Regions from separate parts of the Clostridium hominis genome, predicted to be linked through region 3. Evidence: a T-box and tRNA genes for the amino acid it is inferred to sense, from the RefSeq annotation. Region 3 holds a T-box; the other regions hold tRNA genes.
What was found. The T-box of region 3 lies ahead of leuS (leucine--tRNA ligase). A T-box ahead of a tRNA ligase gene usually reads a tRNA of that ligase, here a tRNA-Leu.

Region 1: it has a tRNA-Leu gene. The T-box ahead of leuS (leucine--tRNA ligase) is inferred to sense a tRNA for this amino acid. The anticodon was not compared.
Region 2: it has a tRNA-Leu gene. The T-box ahead of leuS (leucine--tRNA ligase) is inferred to sense a tRNA for this amino acid. The anticodon was not compared.

The regions. Positions count from the first base shown of each region.
Region 1 covers NZ_JACOOO010000022.1:20,415-24,942, reverse strand. The annotation lists gene H8S20_RS10795 (endo-alpha-N-acetylgalactosaminidase family protein) at 1-2,141, shown strand, start outside; tRNA gene H8S20_RS10790 (tRNA-Leu) at 2,539-2,621, opposite strand; gene H8S20_RS10785 (ZIP family metal transporter) at 2,810-3,628, shown strand; gene H8S20_RS10780 (iron-sulfur cluster assembly scaffold protein) at 3,855-4,528, shown strand, end outside.
Region 2 covers NZ_JACOOO010000047.1:135,098-139,625, forward strand. The annotation lists gene H8S20_RS19340 (tetratricopeptide repeat protein) at 1-299, shown strand, start outside; gene thrS (threonine--tRNA ligase) at 372-2,303, opposite strand; T-box leader at 2,446-2,657, opposite strand; tRNA gene H8S20_RS19350 (tRNA-Leu) at 2,878-2,961, shown strand; gene H8S20_RS19355 (hypothetical protein) at 3,162-3,644, shown strand; gene H8S20_RS19360 (LysR family transcriptional regulator) at 3,756-4,528, shown strand, end outside.
Region 3 covers NZ_JACOOO010000004.1:452,446-456,973, forward strand. The annotation lists gene H8S20_RS03790 (HAMP domain-containing sensor histidine kinase) at 1-59, opposite strand, end outside; gene H8S20_RS03795 (response regulator transcription factor) at 34-747, opposite strand; gene H8S20_RS03800 (NupC/NupG family nucleoside CNT transporter) at 1,076-2,284, opposite strand; gene H8S20_RS03805 (YccF domain-containing protein) at 2,352-2,714, opposite strand; T-box leader at 2,907-3,077, shown strand; gene leuS (leucine--tRNA ligase) at 3,419-4,528, shown strand, end outside.

The DNA.
Region 1 (4,528 bases), on a different contig from region 3:
CAGCTCCTTCAGAAGATCAATATCTTGAGGCAGCTCATGGAGAAACTAAGCATGTAGAAATGCAAGTAATTGGTAATGGAAGCGGACAAACTTGGATTGGTCTTTATCAAAATGCAAGTAAATCAGGTGAGGGTTCTATGGGACAAACAGATTTCACTTTAGACAACCTTGTAATTACAGAAGATAAAGATGCTTTTGCAGTTACATTATCAAGTACAAATCTTTATAAGGGTGAGACTTCTGAAATATATGGAAGTGGTCTAGATAAAATAGAGTGGAATTCAAGTGATGAAAAAGTAGCAGTTGTAGATAAAGATGCTAATGTTGTAAAAGCAGTAAAGGAAGGAAGTGCAACTATTACAGCAACACTTCCAGATGGAAAAGAAGTTGTATTTGAAATGAACGTTATTGGAGATGTTGTAATAGATATTTCAAGAGAAGAATTTAGTGAAATAAGTTCTAGTGCAAATACAGAACAAGCAACAGGAGAACCAGAAGGAAGTGGAGTAGCTTCTGCAGCTTCAGATGGAAACTCTTCTACCTATTGGCATTCAAGTTGGAATGGATTTACTGTAAGTAAAGAAAATCCAGCTATCCTAACAGTAGATTTAGGAAAAGAAATGAAAATTGGTGGATTTAAGTTCCAACAAAGACCAAGTGCAAACAATGGTATTGTACAACAATTTAAATATGAAGTATTAGATTCAGAAGGAAATGTTTTAGAAGCTTCAGATTCTATTACTGTTTTAAGTTCAGAGATGCAAGGTGGAGCATGGGTAACTGCTAAATTTGAAGAAACACTTAATGCAAAAACAATTAAGATCTATGTAGAAAAAGGTCAAGGTAATTTTGCAGCAATATCAGAAGTTGTACCAATTAGTATACAAAAGGTTGCAGACACAGCAAGCTTAGAAGATGTAACAATGAATATAGGCGGAAAAGTAACCTTAATTCCAACTCATCCAGAAAATACTGTTCTAAAAGGTATTGTATGGAGTTCTTCTGATGAAAATATAGTAATAGTAAATCAAAATGGAGTTGTAACAGCAGTAAAAGCAGGAACTGCTAAGGTTAAAATAACAAATGCAGCAGGGCTAATGGCAGAGGCTACAGTAACTGTTGAAAAGAAGAAATTAGATTATACTGAATTAGAAAAGGCTATAGAAAATTCAGAAAATCTTGATTTAACTAAGTATGAAGATGGAGCTGAAAAGGATGCATTTGTAAAAGCATTAGAAGATGCAAAAGCATTAATTAATAGTGCAGCTTCACAAGAAGAAATCGATAATGCAGTTAAAACTCTTACAGAAGCAAAAGCAGCATTAAAATTACTAGACGAAGTAGAGAATGTTGACAGAAGTGAATTAGGAAATATAATTGCAGAATACGGAAAGATTGACTTAGATAAATATAAAGATGGAGCAGAGAAAGATGCCTTTATAAATGCATTGAAAGCAGCAAAAGATGCATATAATAATGCAACTTCACAAGAAGAAATCGATAATGCAGTGAAAATTCTTACAGAAGCAAAAGCAGCATTAAAATTACTAGACGAAGTAGAGAATGTTGACAGAAGTGAATTAGGAATTGTAATTGCAGAATACGAAAAGATTGACTTAGATAAATATAAAGATGGAGCAGAGAAAGATGCCTTTATAAATGCATTGAAAGCAGCAAAAGATGCATATAATAATGCAGCAACACAAGCAGAAGTAGATAAAGCTCTATCAGCATTAAAGACAGCTAAAGGTAATCTAGTAGAAGTAGCAATAGAAGTACCAGAAGTTTCTAAGGTGGATAAATCTAAGTTAGAGAAGTTCTACAAAGAAATAGTACAATATTATAAAGAAGCAAATCACTCGAAAGAAAACTGGGTAAAATACCAAGACTTATTAAAAATAGCTGATAAAGTTATTAATGATAAAGATGCAACACAAGAAGAAGTAGATAATGCTTTAAATGCTCTTGTTAATATTACAAAATTAATGAATGAGGAACTTGGTAATCCTTCAACGGTTCCAGAGTTGCCAGAAACAGGGGATGAAACTCATGTGAATATATTCATTATTGGATTAGTAATTAGCATACTTGGAGTTTTTGTATTAACTTACAAGAAAAAGAAGTATGAAAATTTAATCTAAATTGATATAGGTATAGATGAAGGGTATGTATGGAATTCTTAATAGAAAGCCATATATACCCTTCTCTTATTTATTCCTTGGAAATTTATAAAAAAGTTTCTTGATTGCTATTGTATACCCATCTTCTAAATTACTTTCAGAACAATCATATATTAGCTTTGTTTTATTAAAATATATAAATTATAAGAGCTAGAATAATGATGAACATTACATAAATATTAACAAAAGAGACAGTAAAATAAATAAAGATTTATTTTAAGATGCTAGTAAAGTTGCTAAAAATCATAAGTAAACAGTAGTTTTATGCAAGTGCTAAGGTGTCCAAGGCATAAAAACAAAAAAAGTCAAACGTGAAAACCTAGTGTTTTCAACGCTTGACTTTTTGCGTTTTGGTAAATGGTGCCGGCAGAGGGAATCGAACCCTCACGGTTTCCCGCATGATTTTGAGTCATGTGCGTCTGCCAGTTCCGCCATGCCGACTTAATAACTTACAGTAGTAATGTTAACATATACCATATAATATTGTCAATATTTTTATATATGTATAAATAGTTAAAAGGTATTTAGTTGTTTTTATAAAGTATAACGTTACTAGGAACTATTTGTAGTAATTTGCAATATATTGTTTATAAGTAGAACTATGTGTATGTAGAAAGGGAAACAAAGGTATGGAGTGGTTTATGGATTTAAATCCAGTTTTACAAGGATTGTTTGCAACAATTTTTACATGGGCGGTTACAGCATTAGGAGCAGGTTTAGTATTTTTCTTTAAAAGTGTTGATAGAAGGATATTAAACACTATGTTAGGTTTTGGTGCAGGAGTAATGGTAGCGGCAAGCTTCTGGTCATTATTAAATCCTTCTATAGAGTTATGTGCAGAACTTGGGTATAGTGAACTTATTTTACCTGCAATTGGCTTTTTTGCTGGAGGCGTGTTTATTATATTAGCTGATAAAATGATGGACAAGTATTCATATGGTGTTATTACCAAACGGGATGAAACAAGTGTTGATTCAGTAGCTAAAAAATATAAAAAGAGTATTTTATTAGTTACTGCTGTTACGCTTCATAATATACCAGAGGGGTTAGCTGTAGGAGTAGCCTTTGGAGGGGTAGCAGCTGGAATTCCAAGTGCATCAATAGGTGCAGCTATTACATTGGCATTAGGTATAGGGCTTCAAAATTTTCCAGAGGGAGCAGCTGTATCACTTCCATTAAGAAGGGATGGATTATCAGTAGGTAAAAGCTTTTTTTATGGGCAATTGTCTGGGCTAGTAGAACCTATAGCAGGAGTTTTGGGTGTTGTTGCAGCTATAACAGTAAGAAGTATGTTACCTTTTTTCTTAGCTTTTTCAGCAGGAGCTATGGTGGCTGTAGTAGGTTCAGAATTGTTGCCAGAAGCATCTATAGAAAATAAAAGTTTGACAACAATAGGATTAATACTTGGCTTTATAACAATGATGGTATTAGATGTTGCATTAGGATAAAGTAAAGAGAAGTATGAAAAAAGTGGTTAATGCCACTTTTTTTAGTATTTAAATTGAATTATTATAGAAAAAAATATAATATATTCTTGTTACATAGTCTTACATCTGTTATTATATTAGATGTAGGATAGATTTATCCCATAGGGATGGATTTTGACCCAGTTATTAAATTTGGCTTTAATCGGACAAGCTGAATGATTTATAAATTAGGGAGGAGAAATATAATATGATGTATTCAAAAGAAGTTGAAGAAATGTGCGTTGTTGCTAAAGGCGCAAATCATGCATGTGCTCCAATTCCAGTAGAAGGAAGATGGGTACAAGCTACTCAAATATCAGACATTTCAGGATTAACTCACGGTATCGGATGGTGTGCTCCACAACAAGGTGCTTGTAAGTTAACTTTAAATGTTAAAGATGGAGTTATCCAAGAAGCATTAGTTGAAACTGTAGGATGTTCAGGTATGACTCACTCAGCTGCTATGGCTTCAGAAATATTACCAGGAAGAACTATATTAGAAGCTTTAAACACAGACTTAGTTTGTGATGCTATAAATACAGCGATGAGAGAATTATTCTTACAAATCGTATACGGAAGATCTCAAACTGCTTTCTCTGAAGGTGGATTACCAATCGGAGCTGGTTTAGAAGATTTAGGTAAGGGATTAAGATCTCAAGTTGGTACTACTTACGGAACTTTAGATAAGGGACCAAGATACTTAGAAATGGCTGAAGGATACATTACTAAAATCGCTTTAGATGAAGATAATGAAATCATTGGTTACAAGTTCGTTCACTTAGGAAAAATGATGGAAATGATCGGTAAGGGAATGGATGCTAATGAAGCATTAGAAAAAGCTGCAGGACAATACGGAAGAGTTGCTGACGCTGTTAAATTAAT
Region 2 (4,528 bases), on a different contig from region 3:
ATATATATAAATCTAGAGAAGAAGTTTTTAATGCTTTATATGATTATTATTTAGATGATGCAATTTACTATTTTTTAGATAATTATACTTTAGAAAAAGATGGTGTTTTTTATATAGTATATGGACAAGGTGGAATTGGCATTTCTATACTTGATGACGATTTACACGTAGAACAAACAGAAACTACATTTAAAGCAGTTTATACTAAAGTAATTTCAGATGAGTGGACAGTAACTCAAGAATATAACTTTATAAAATATGAGGATTCTTGGATAAGGTCAGATATAACTTTATATTAGCAAAAAGAGAGTAGATAGATTTGTGATTTACACAAATTTACCTACTCTTCTTGATTTTTAGATAATTAAATTTTATCTTTCTTTATTAGCTATTTCAGATTTTATTCTTTCAACAAATGAATCTAAAGCAATAGCACCTTCATCATCATTTTTTCTACTTCTTACTGAAACTTCATTGTTTGCAGCTTCTTTTTCACCAACAACTAGGATGTAAGGAACTCTTTCAAGTCTAGCTTCTCTAATCTTATAACCAATTTTTTCAGTTCTATGGTCAACTTCAACTCTAACACCATTGTTTTTTAAAGTTCTAACTACGCTATCAGCATAATCAGCATACTTATCTGAAAGAGGTAAAACTTTAGCTTGAACTGGAGCCATCCATGTTGGGAAAGCACCTGCATATTTTTCTATTAAAGTAGCTATAGTTCTTTCATAACATCCAATAGAAGATCTATGGATAACAAATGGTATTTTCTTTTCACCATCTTTATCGATATAGCTCATACCAAGTCTTTCACCTAAAGCAAAGTCAATTTGAACTGTAATTATAGTATCTTCTTTTCCATGAACGTTCTTAGATTGAATATCAAGTTTTGGTCCATAGAATGCAGCTTCGCCTTCAGCTTCAACATAATCTATATTTAAATGATCTAATATAGTTCTCATTTGGTTTTGAGTAGCTTCCCAAGCTTCTGGATTGTTTATATATTTTTCAGTATTTGTTGGATCCCATTTAGAGAATCTGTAAGATATATCTTCTGATATTCCTAAAGTATCCATAACATAGTTTATTAAATCAATAACTTCTTTGAATTCAGATTCGATTTGTTCTGGAGTACAGATTATATGTCCTTCTGAAAGTGTAAATTGTCTAACTCTAGTAAGACCGTGCATTTCCCCAGAAGCTTCTTTTCTGAATAGAGTAGAAGTTTCTGCATATCTTATTGGAAGATCTCTATAACTGTGTTGTTCAGCATTATAAACAGTAAATTGGAATGGGCAAGTCATAGGTCTTAAAGCCATAACTTCTGCATCTTTTTCTTCATCACCTAATACAAACATACCATCTTTATAGTGGCTCCAATGTCCAGAAGCAACAAATAAGTCATTCTTAGACATAAAAGGAGTTTTAGTTAAAACATAGCCTCTTTTTTCTTCTTCATCTTCAATCCATCTTTGAAGAGTTTGGAATAGTTTAGCTCCTTTAGGCATGAATAGTGGAAGCCCTTGACCTACTTTTTCGTCAGTAGTAAAGATTCCAAGTTCTCTACCTAATTTGTTATGATCTCTTTTTTTAGCTTCCTCTAAAGCTGCTAAATGAGCCTCTAAATCTGCGTTCTTTAAGAATGCAGTACCATATATTCTAGAAAGCATCTTGTTCTTTTCGTCACCTTTCCAGTAAGCGCCAGCACTTCTTATAAGCTTGATAGCTTTAATGTTCTTTAATGACATTACATGAGGACCAGCACAAAGGTCAGTGAAATCACCCATCTTGTAGAATGAAATAACTTCATCTTCTGGAAGTTCATTTATTAATTCAACTTTATAAGGCTCATCTTTCATAAGCTCTAAAGCTTCATTTCTAGGAAGTTCAAATCTTTCAATTTGAGGGTTTTCCTTTATTATTTTTTTCATTTCAGCTTCGATTTTTACTAAGTCTTCAGCAGTAAAAGCTTTTTCTACATCAAAGTCATAGTAGAAACCATTAGCTATTGAAGGGCCTATGGCAATCTTAGCTTCAGGGAATAATCTTTTAACAGCTGCAGCTAGCACGTGTGAAATACTATGTCTTACAGCATCCTTTCCTTCTTGAGAATCAAAAGTACATATAGCTAATTCGCAATCTTCATTTAATGGTGTTCTTAAATCAACAACCTTTCCATTAACAATACCACATTGAGAATTTCTAGCTAACCCTTCACTTATAGATTTAGCAACGTCTAAAACTGATGATCCATTTTCAACTTCTTTAATAGATCCGTCTTTTAAAGTAACTTTTATCATATTTAAAATCTCCTTTCGTTTCCTTAAATTTTAATTTTTTGCCCAAAATAGTTTTTAGAATGTTTAATATAATAATATAAAAGCTGATTTATTGTATAAAAAAAGCTCAACGTCACTTTTCTTATACAAAAAAATAGTATAGAAAAGGGACGAGAGCATATAATTCTTCCCGCGGTTCCACCCTTAATTGCCTAAACTAGGCCTCTTAATAAACATCGTAACGTGATGAATACGGACTTGATTAGAGTCACTCAGAGCTGGTCTTCAACTAGTTTCAAATAAAAATACTTACAGCTAATGTATTTTCTCTCTGTAAATGAAATTGTAGTTTACTCGTCTCTTCAACGCTTTAGTATATTTAAGAATAATTATAATTATCTATGTGATTTATGTCAACATTTAGAGGAAAGGAAAATTTTAATGGTTAATAGGTAGTTGCATTAAAAATATACCTTTTATTAGAGGTGAGGTTTGTTTGAAAAATTAAATTAGAATAATTTTGGAAAAAATATAAAATTAATTAGTTAAAGTATTGTAAAACCTTAAATTGAGAGTATAATAGATAATATAGTAAGCAGATGTGGCGAAATTGGCAGACGCACTAGACTTAGGATCTAGCGCCCTTGGCGTGGGGGTTCGACTCCCTTCATCTGCACCATAAAAATCCTCGAATTTATTTCGAGGATTTTTTTATTATTAAAGTATCGTTAATAGTATGCTTTTTATTATTAATTTTTTAGGTGATTACAAAAAAGTACCTAATTGTTAAAAAGTTTTTAAGTTGCTAGAATAAAGACAAATATGAGTGAATCATTAAATGATTTATTTTCATTAATGTATAGTAAGGTGGTAGATTTATTGAATAAACAAAAGATGATAATTTATATATTTTTAGTATTTATTATAGGAGTATTTGGAGGATTGATTATTAATATTAATAAAGATAAAAAAATAGACGATAACAACAAGCACGAAGAAATAGTATCAGGGTATTCTTTTGAGATGACTGATAAAAATGTGATAAATAAAGAATATGACGGAACTTACTTAAAAAGTTTTGTAACTATTGCAGAACAGCAAGATGAATTTATTATAAATTTAAATGGAATAAACAGTGATAGTGAAGTTATGATTATAGATCCTAATAATGGAGATATGAAATGTATGGATTATGAAAATGGAGTATTTACTCTTAAAGCTAGTCTTGATAATGATATAACCTATGGTATTATAATTGATTTTAAATTATCAGGATCAATTAGAGTAGTTAATGACTTAAACTCTGTAGATAAAGATAAGCTTTTTAATGAAATATTAATAGCTTTAGGGTGTGGATTATAAAAAAATGTCAGTGTAGCATTATTTAAATAGATTTTATATCTAAATAAATAGTGCTATTATTTTTTGTTTTTGTAGTATAATCAATTCATATAAAGAGAGAAGGTATGGTATATGAATATAAGACATTTAAAAATTTTTATAACTGTGGCTGATTGTGGAAAAATGAGTGAAGCTGCAGAAAAACTTTTTATATCACAACCATCAGTAAGTCAGGCAATAAAAGAGATAGAAGATTATTATGGGGTTAAATTATTTGAAAGGCTTTCAAAAAAGCTTTATATAACAGACAGTGGGAAATTGCTATTAAGATATGCTAGACACATTGTGGGATCTTTTAATGAAATGGAATCAGCTCTGAAAAATTCAGGAGAAAATATTTGTTTACATATTGGAGCAACTGTTACTGTAGGAACTTGTATGTTAAATGAAATTATAAATAAGTTTGAAGAAGAAAATAAAGATATATCAACTAAGATAGTTGTAAATAATACCAATATTATTGAAAATATGTTATTACATAGTGATTTAGATATAGGAATAGTTGAAGGTAAAGTTGATGATAAGGACTTAGTTAAAATTCCTATATATAATGATAGATTGGTATTAGTAGCAGGTAGAAATCATAATTTTTATTATAAAGATGAAATAAATATAGAGGAACTTACAGGACAGGATATGATTTTTAGAGAAAAGGGGAGCGGAGCTAGAGAAAGCTTTGACTCAATATTAGAAGAAAATAATATATCTGTAAATGAAAAATGGAATAGTAATAATACAGAAGCTATAAAGAATGCTGTTATTGGAGGGCAAGGTTTAGGAATATTATCTACTTTAATAATAGAAAATGAACTTAAAAATGGTACACTACATATAATTCCAATAAG
Region 3 (4,528 bases):
AATATATATATTATAAAACTTGAGTACTTGCTTTTAATACTTTTCAATTTTGTATCCAATTCCCCACACCACCTTTAAATATTTTGGATCTTTAGGATTAATCTCAATTTTTTCTCTAATTCTTCTAATATGAACCGCTACTGTATTTTCAGCATTGTAGCTTGGTTCTTTCCATACCTTTTCATATATTTCATCTATTGAAAATACTCTTCCCTGATTTCTTAAAAGCAGTTCTAGTATTCCAAACTCAGTAGCTGTAACTTTAATTACCTCTCCATCTACTATTACTTCTTTAGTATCAAGATTCAGCGACAAACCTCCACTACCAATTATTGAATTAGACTCTTCCTTTTGTTGTGATACTCCAAAATTTCCAAGCATAGTATATCTTCTAAGCTGTGATTTAACTCTAGCTATCATTTCTAATGGATTAAAAGGCTTAGTTATATAATCATCTGCCCCCATATTTAGCCCTAATATTTTATCTGTATCCTCTGACTTTGCCGATATTAATATAATAGGAATATTCTTCTCTTCTCTTATCTTCATAGTTGTTCTAAGTCCATCCATCTTAGGCATCATTATATCCATCAAAATTAGATGTACTTCATTTTCCATTAAAGCTTCTATAGCTTGAATTCCATCATATGCCTTAATTACATTAATACCTTCATTTCTTAAATATATATCAATTGCATCAACAATCTCCTTATCATCATCAACTACTAAAACATTACTTTTTACCAATTTAATTCAACCCCTTAAGTGAAATTCTAAATTTTATATTTAGTTAATTAAACTTACATCTCATGAAATATGAATGAGATGTTTCCACTAGTAATTATAACACGTTTTTCTCAATCCTATATTTATATACTACTTCATAAGTTTTACAAAAGGCTTTTATAAATATTACGTTTTTCTTAAAAGTTACGGATTCGCTTCACAACTAATTTTTTCAAAACAAAAAGTCCAGCAATTGCTGAACTTTTTTATATTTAATATCAAATTTTTTTAACTTTAGAAAGCATTGCCTTTAAATATATATAACATTTCTCTTCACCAAAGTTTAATTCTATATGCTTATTAATAATCCTGCTATTGTTGCACTTAAAAGATTACAAAGCGTACCTGCTGCTACAGCCTTCCATCCTAAACGTGCAATATCATGTTTTCTATTTGGAGCCATCCCCCCAATTCCACCAATAAGTATCGCTATTGATGAAATGTTAGCAAACCCACATAGTGAGAATGTAACTATGGCTACTGTTTTAGCTGATAGAGTTCCCATTAATGGTGACAAACTAGTAAATGCTACAAATTCATTTAATATTACTTTTTGACCTATTAATGAACCCGCAGTTACAGCCTCATTCCAAGGTACCCCAATTACAGCTGCCACTGGTGAGAATATATATCCTAATATAGTTTGCAAGCTTAAGTCTGCAAAACCAAACCAGCCTCCAACCCATCCAATTAGTCCATTTACTAAAGCTATTAATGCTACAAATGCTAAAAGAATTGCAGCTATATTAAGTACTAACCCTAATCCATCTATAGCTCCTTTTGCTGCAGCATCAACAACATTAGCAGAATCATCTTTTACCATCTCTATTTCATTATTTACTTCTGCTTCTTTAATTTCTGGTAGTATTATTTTTGATATTACTAGCCCTGCTGGAGCCGCCATAAAGCTTGCAGATACAAGATACTCTATAGGAATCCCAAGTAATGAATATCCAACTAATATAGATCCTGATACTGATGCAAGTCCTCCAACCATTACTGTAAAAAGCTCTGACTCAGTTAATTTTTCAACATATGGTTTTATTAAAAGTGGTGCCTCTGTTTGCCCTAAAAATATATTAGCTGAAGCAGATATTGTTTCTAGTTTTGATGTTCCTAGAAGTTTTGCTAATCCACCTCCAATTATTTTTATAACGAATTGCATAACTCCTAAATAATATAATATAGAAACTATTGCTGATATAAAAATAATTACAGATAATACATTAACAGCAAATATACTACCATCTTTAGATAATGAACCAAAAATAAAACTTACACCTTCATTAGCATAATTTATTACTGATTGAACTCCTAATGCAACTTTTCCTAAAACGTATTTACCAACACTCCATTTTAGTGCTATAACAGCAAATCCAAATTGTATTAAAAAACCTATTATAACAGTTCTCCAATTAATTTTTTTCTTATTATTAGATAATAAGAAAGCTACTAAAAAAATAAAAATAATTCCTAATATACTATTTAAAATTGCCATAGTATCTCCTCTTCCTTTGTACAAAATTATTTAACATTAGTATTTGCAAATACTAATGTTAATATACCTATCTAACTTCTTTTCCAAATGGCATTAATGATAGTTTAGCTAACTTTAAACTCTGTGCCGCGAATGGTATTCCAACTATTGTTATACATAAAAGTAGTGCACTTATAAGATTTGCTATACATAACTCAAATCCACCAAATATTAACCAAAGTATATTTAAAACAAGGCTAGTCCCACTGTCGTTTACTGTTGTAACTTCCTTTCCAAAAGACGCAAATTGTAACTTAGCCATTTTGAAGCATTGCTTACCTACCGGTATTCCAACTATAGTTATACACCACAATATCCCTGTGAATATCCATCCTATCGCCCCAAATAATCCACCAAATATCATCCATATTATATTTCCTAAACAACTCATCTTTTCACCTCCTATTTTGTTAATAAAATTTTTACAAAACATTTTCTATTATATAAGTTTTTATTTTAATATCAATAAGTTTATTATATGGTAATTTATTCCGCGATCCATCCTATAAGTTATCACATTTCCTTGACTATAATATAATATATGATATATAATTTATGAAAGTAATATTAAAAATATATAATAGTATATGCAAAGATAAGGAGTAGTACTGTATAATTTAATCTTAAGAGAGCTATCGGTTGGTGTAAGATAGTGATGAATGTATAGGAACTTGCCTTGGAGCTTACTTGTCAAAAGCAAGTACGGAGTCCCCGTTATGGATTTAAGTGAAAACTTTTTTTAATTATTAATTAAAAATGAAAAATTTTGAATTAATGATAAAACTCTAAAGAGTTTTTTAAATTATCTTTCAGAAATTCTCAAAAGAATTTCTTCCTTAATTTTTCATTATACATTTCTAATTATTAATTGTTTTAATAAGAGTGGTACCGCGAAACAATGCCTTTCGTCTCTTAATTGAGATGAGGGCTTTTTTTATTTTAATTAACAATTAACAGTTAAGAGTTAAAAATTATTGATAAAACTGCCATGCGGTTTTTAAAATTATAATCTTAAAAGTCAGCTTTACTGATCTTTTTACACTAACTATTATCTATTAATTATTAACTATTAACTAGTTTTAGGAGGTTTTAAATATGAGTAACTACGGAACTGCCATCGATAAAAAATGGCAAAATAAGTGGGAAGAAACAGAACTTTATAAATTTAATCCTGATAACGAAGGTGAAAAGCTTTATGTTTTAGAGATGTTCTCTTATCCATCAGGAAGCCAATTACATGCTGGTCACTGGTTTAATTATGGACCTGTTGATTCATGGGCAAGATTAAAAAAGATGCAAGGCTACAACGTATTCCAACCAATGGGATTTGATGCCTTTGGATTACCAGCTGAAAACTTTGCAATTAAAACAGGTATCCATCCTTGGGATTCTACTGAAAAGAATATCAAGACTATGGAAGAACAATTAAAAGCAATGGGTGCAATGTTTAACTGGGAAAATGAAGTTATAACTTGTACTCCTGAATATTATAAATGGACTCAATGGGTATTCTTACAATTATTAAAGAATGGATTAGCTTACAGAAAGAAAGCTCCTGTAAACTGGTGTCCATCTTGTAATACAGTTTTAGCTAACGAGCAAGTTCTTGACGGTGCTTGTGAAAGATGTTCAACTGAAGTTACTAAGAAAGACTTAACTCAATGGTTCTTCAAAATAACTGAATATGCTGATGAGCTATTAGAAAAATTAGATACTTTAGATTGGCCTGAAAAGACAGTTGCTATGCAAAAACATTGGATTGGAAAATCTACTGGTGCTGAAGTTACTTTCAATGTTAAGGATTCAGATCTTAGCTTTGATGTATTCACAACTAGAGTTGATACTTTAAATGGTGTTACTTATGTTGTTTTAGCTCCTGAAAATGAATTAGTAGACAAATTAACTACTGCTGAAAATAAAGATGCAGTTGAAGAATATAAAGATGCAGCTAAAAAGCAATCTGATATAGAAAGACAATCTCTATCAAGAGAAAAAACTGGTGTATTCACTGGCTCATATGCTATAAATCCTATAAATGGTAAAGAGGTTCCAATATGGGTTGGTGACTACGTACTTGCAACTTACGGTACTGGTGCTGTTATGGCTGTTCCTGCTCACGATGAAAGAGACTTTGCTTTTGCTACTAAATTCAACTTACCAATAGAGAGAGTTATAGTAAGTAAAAAAGGTGAAGAAATAGAACTT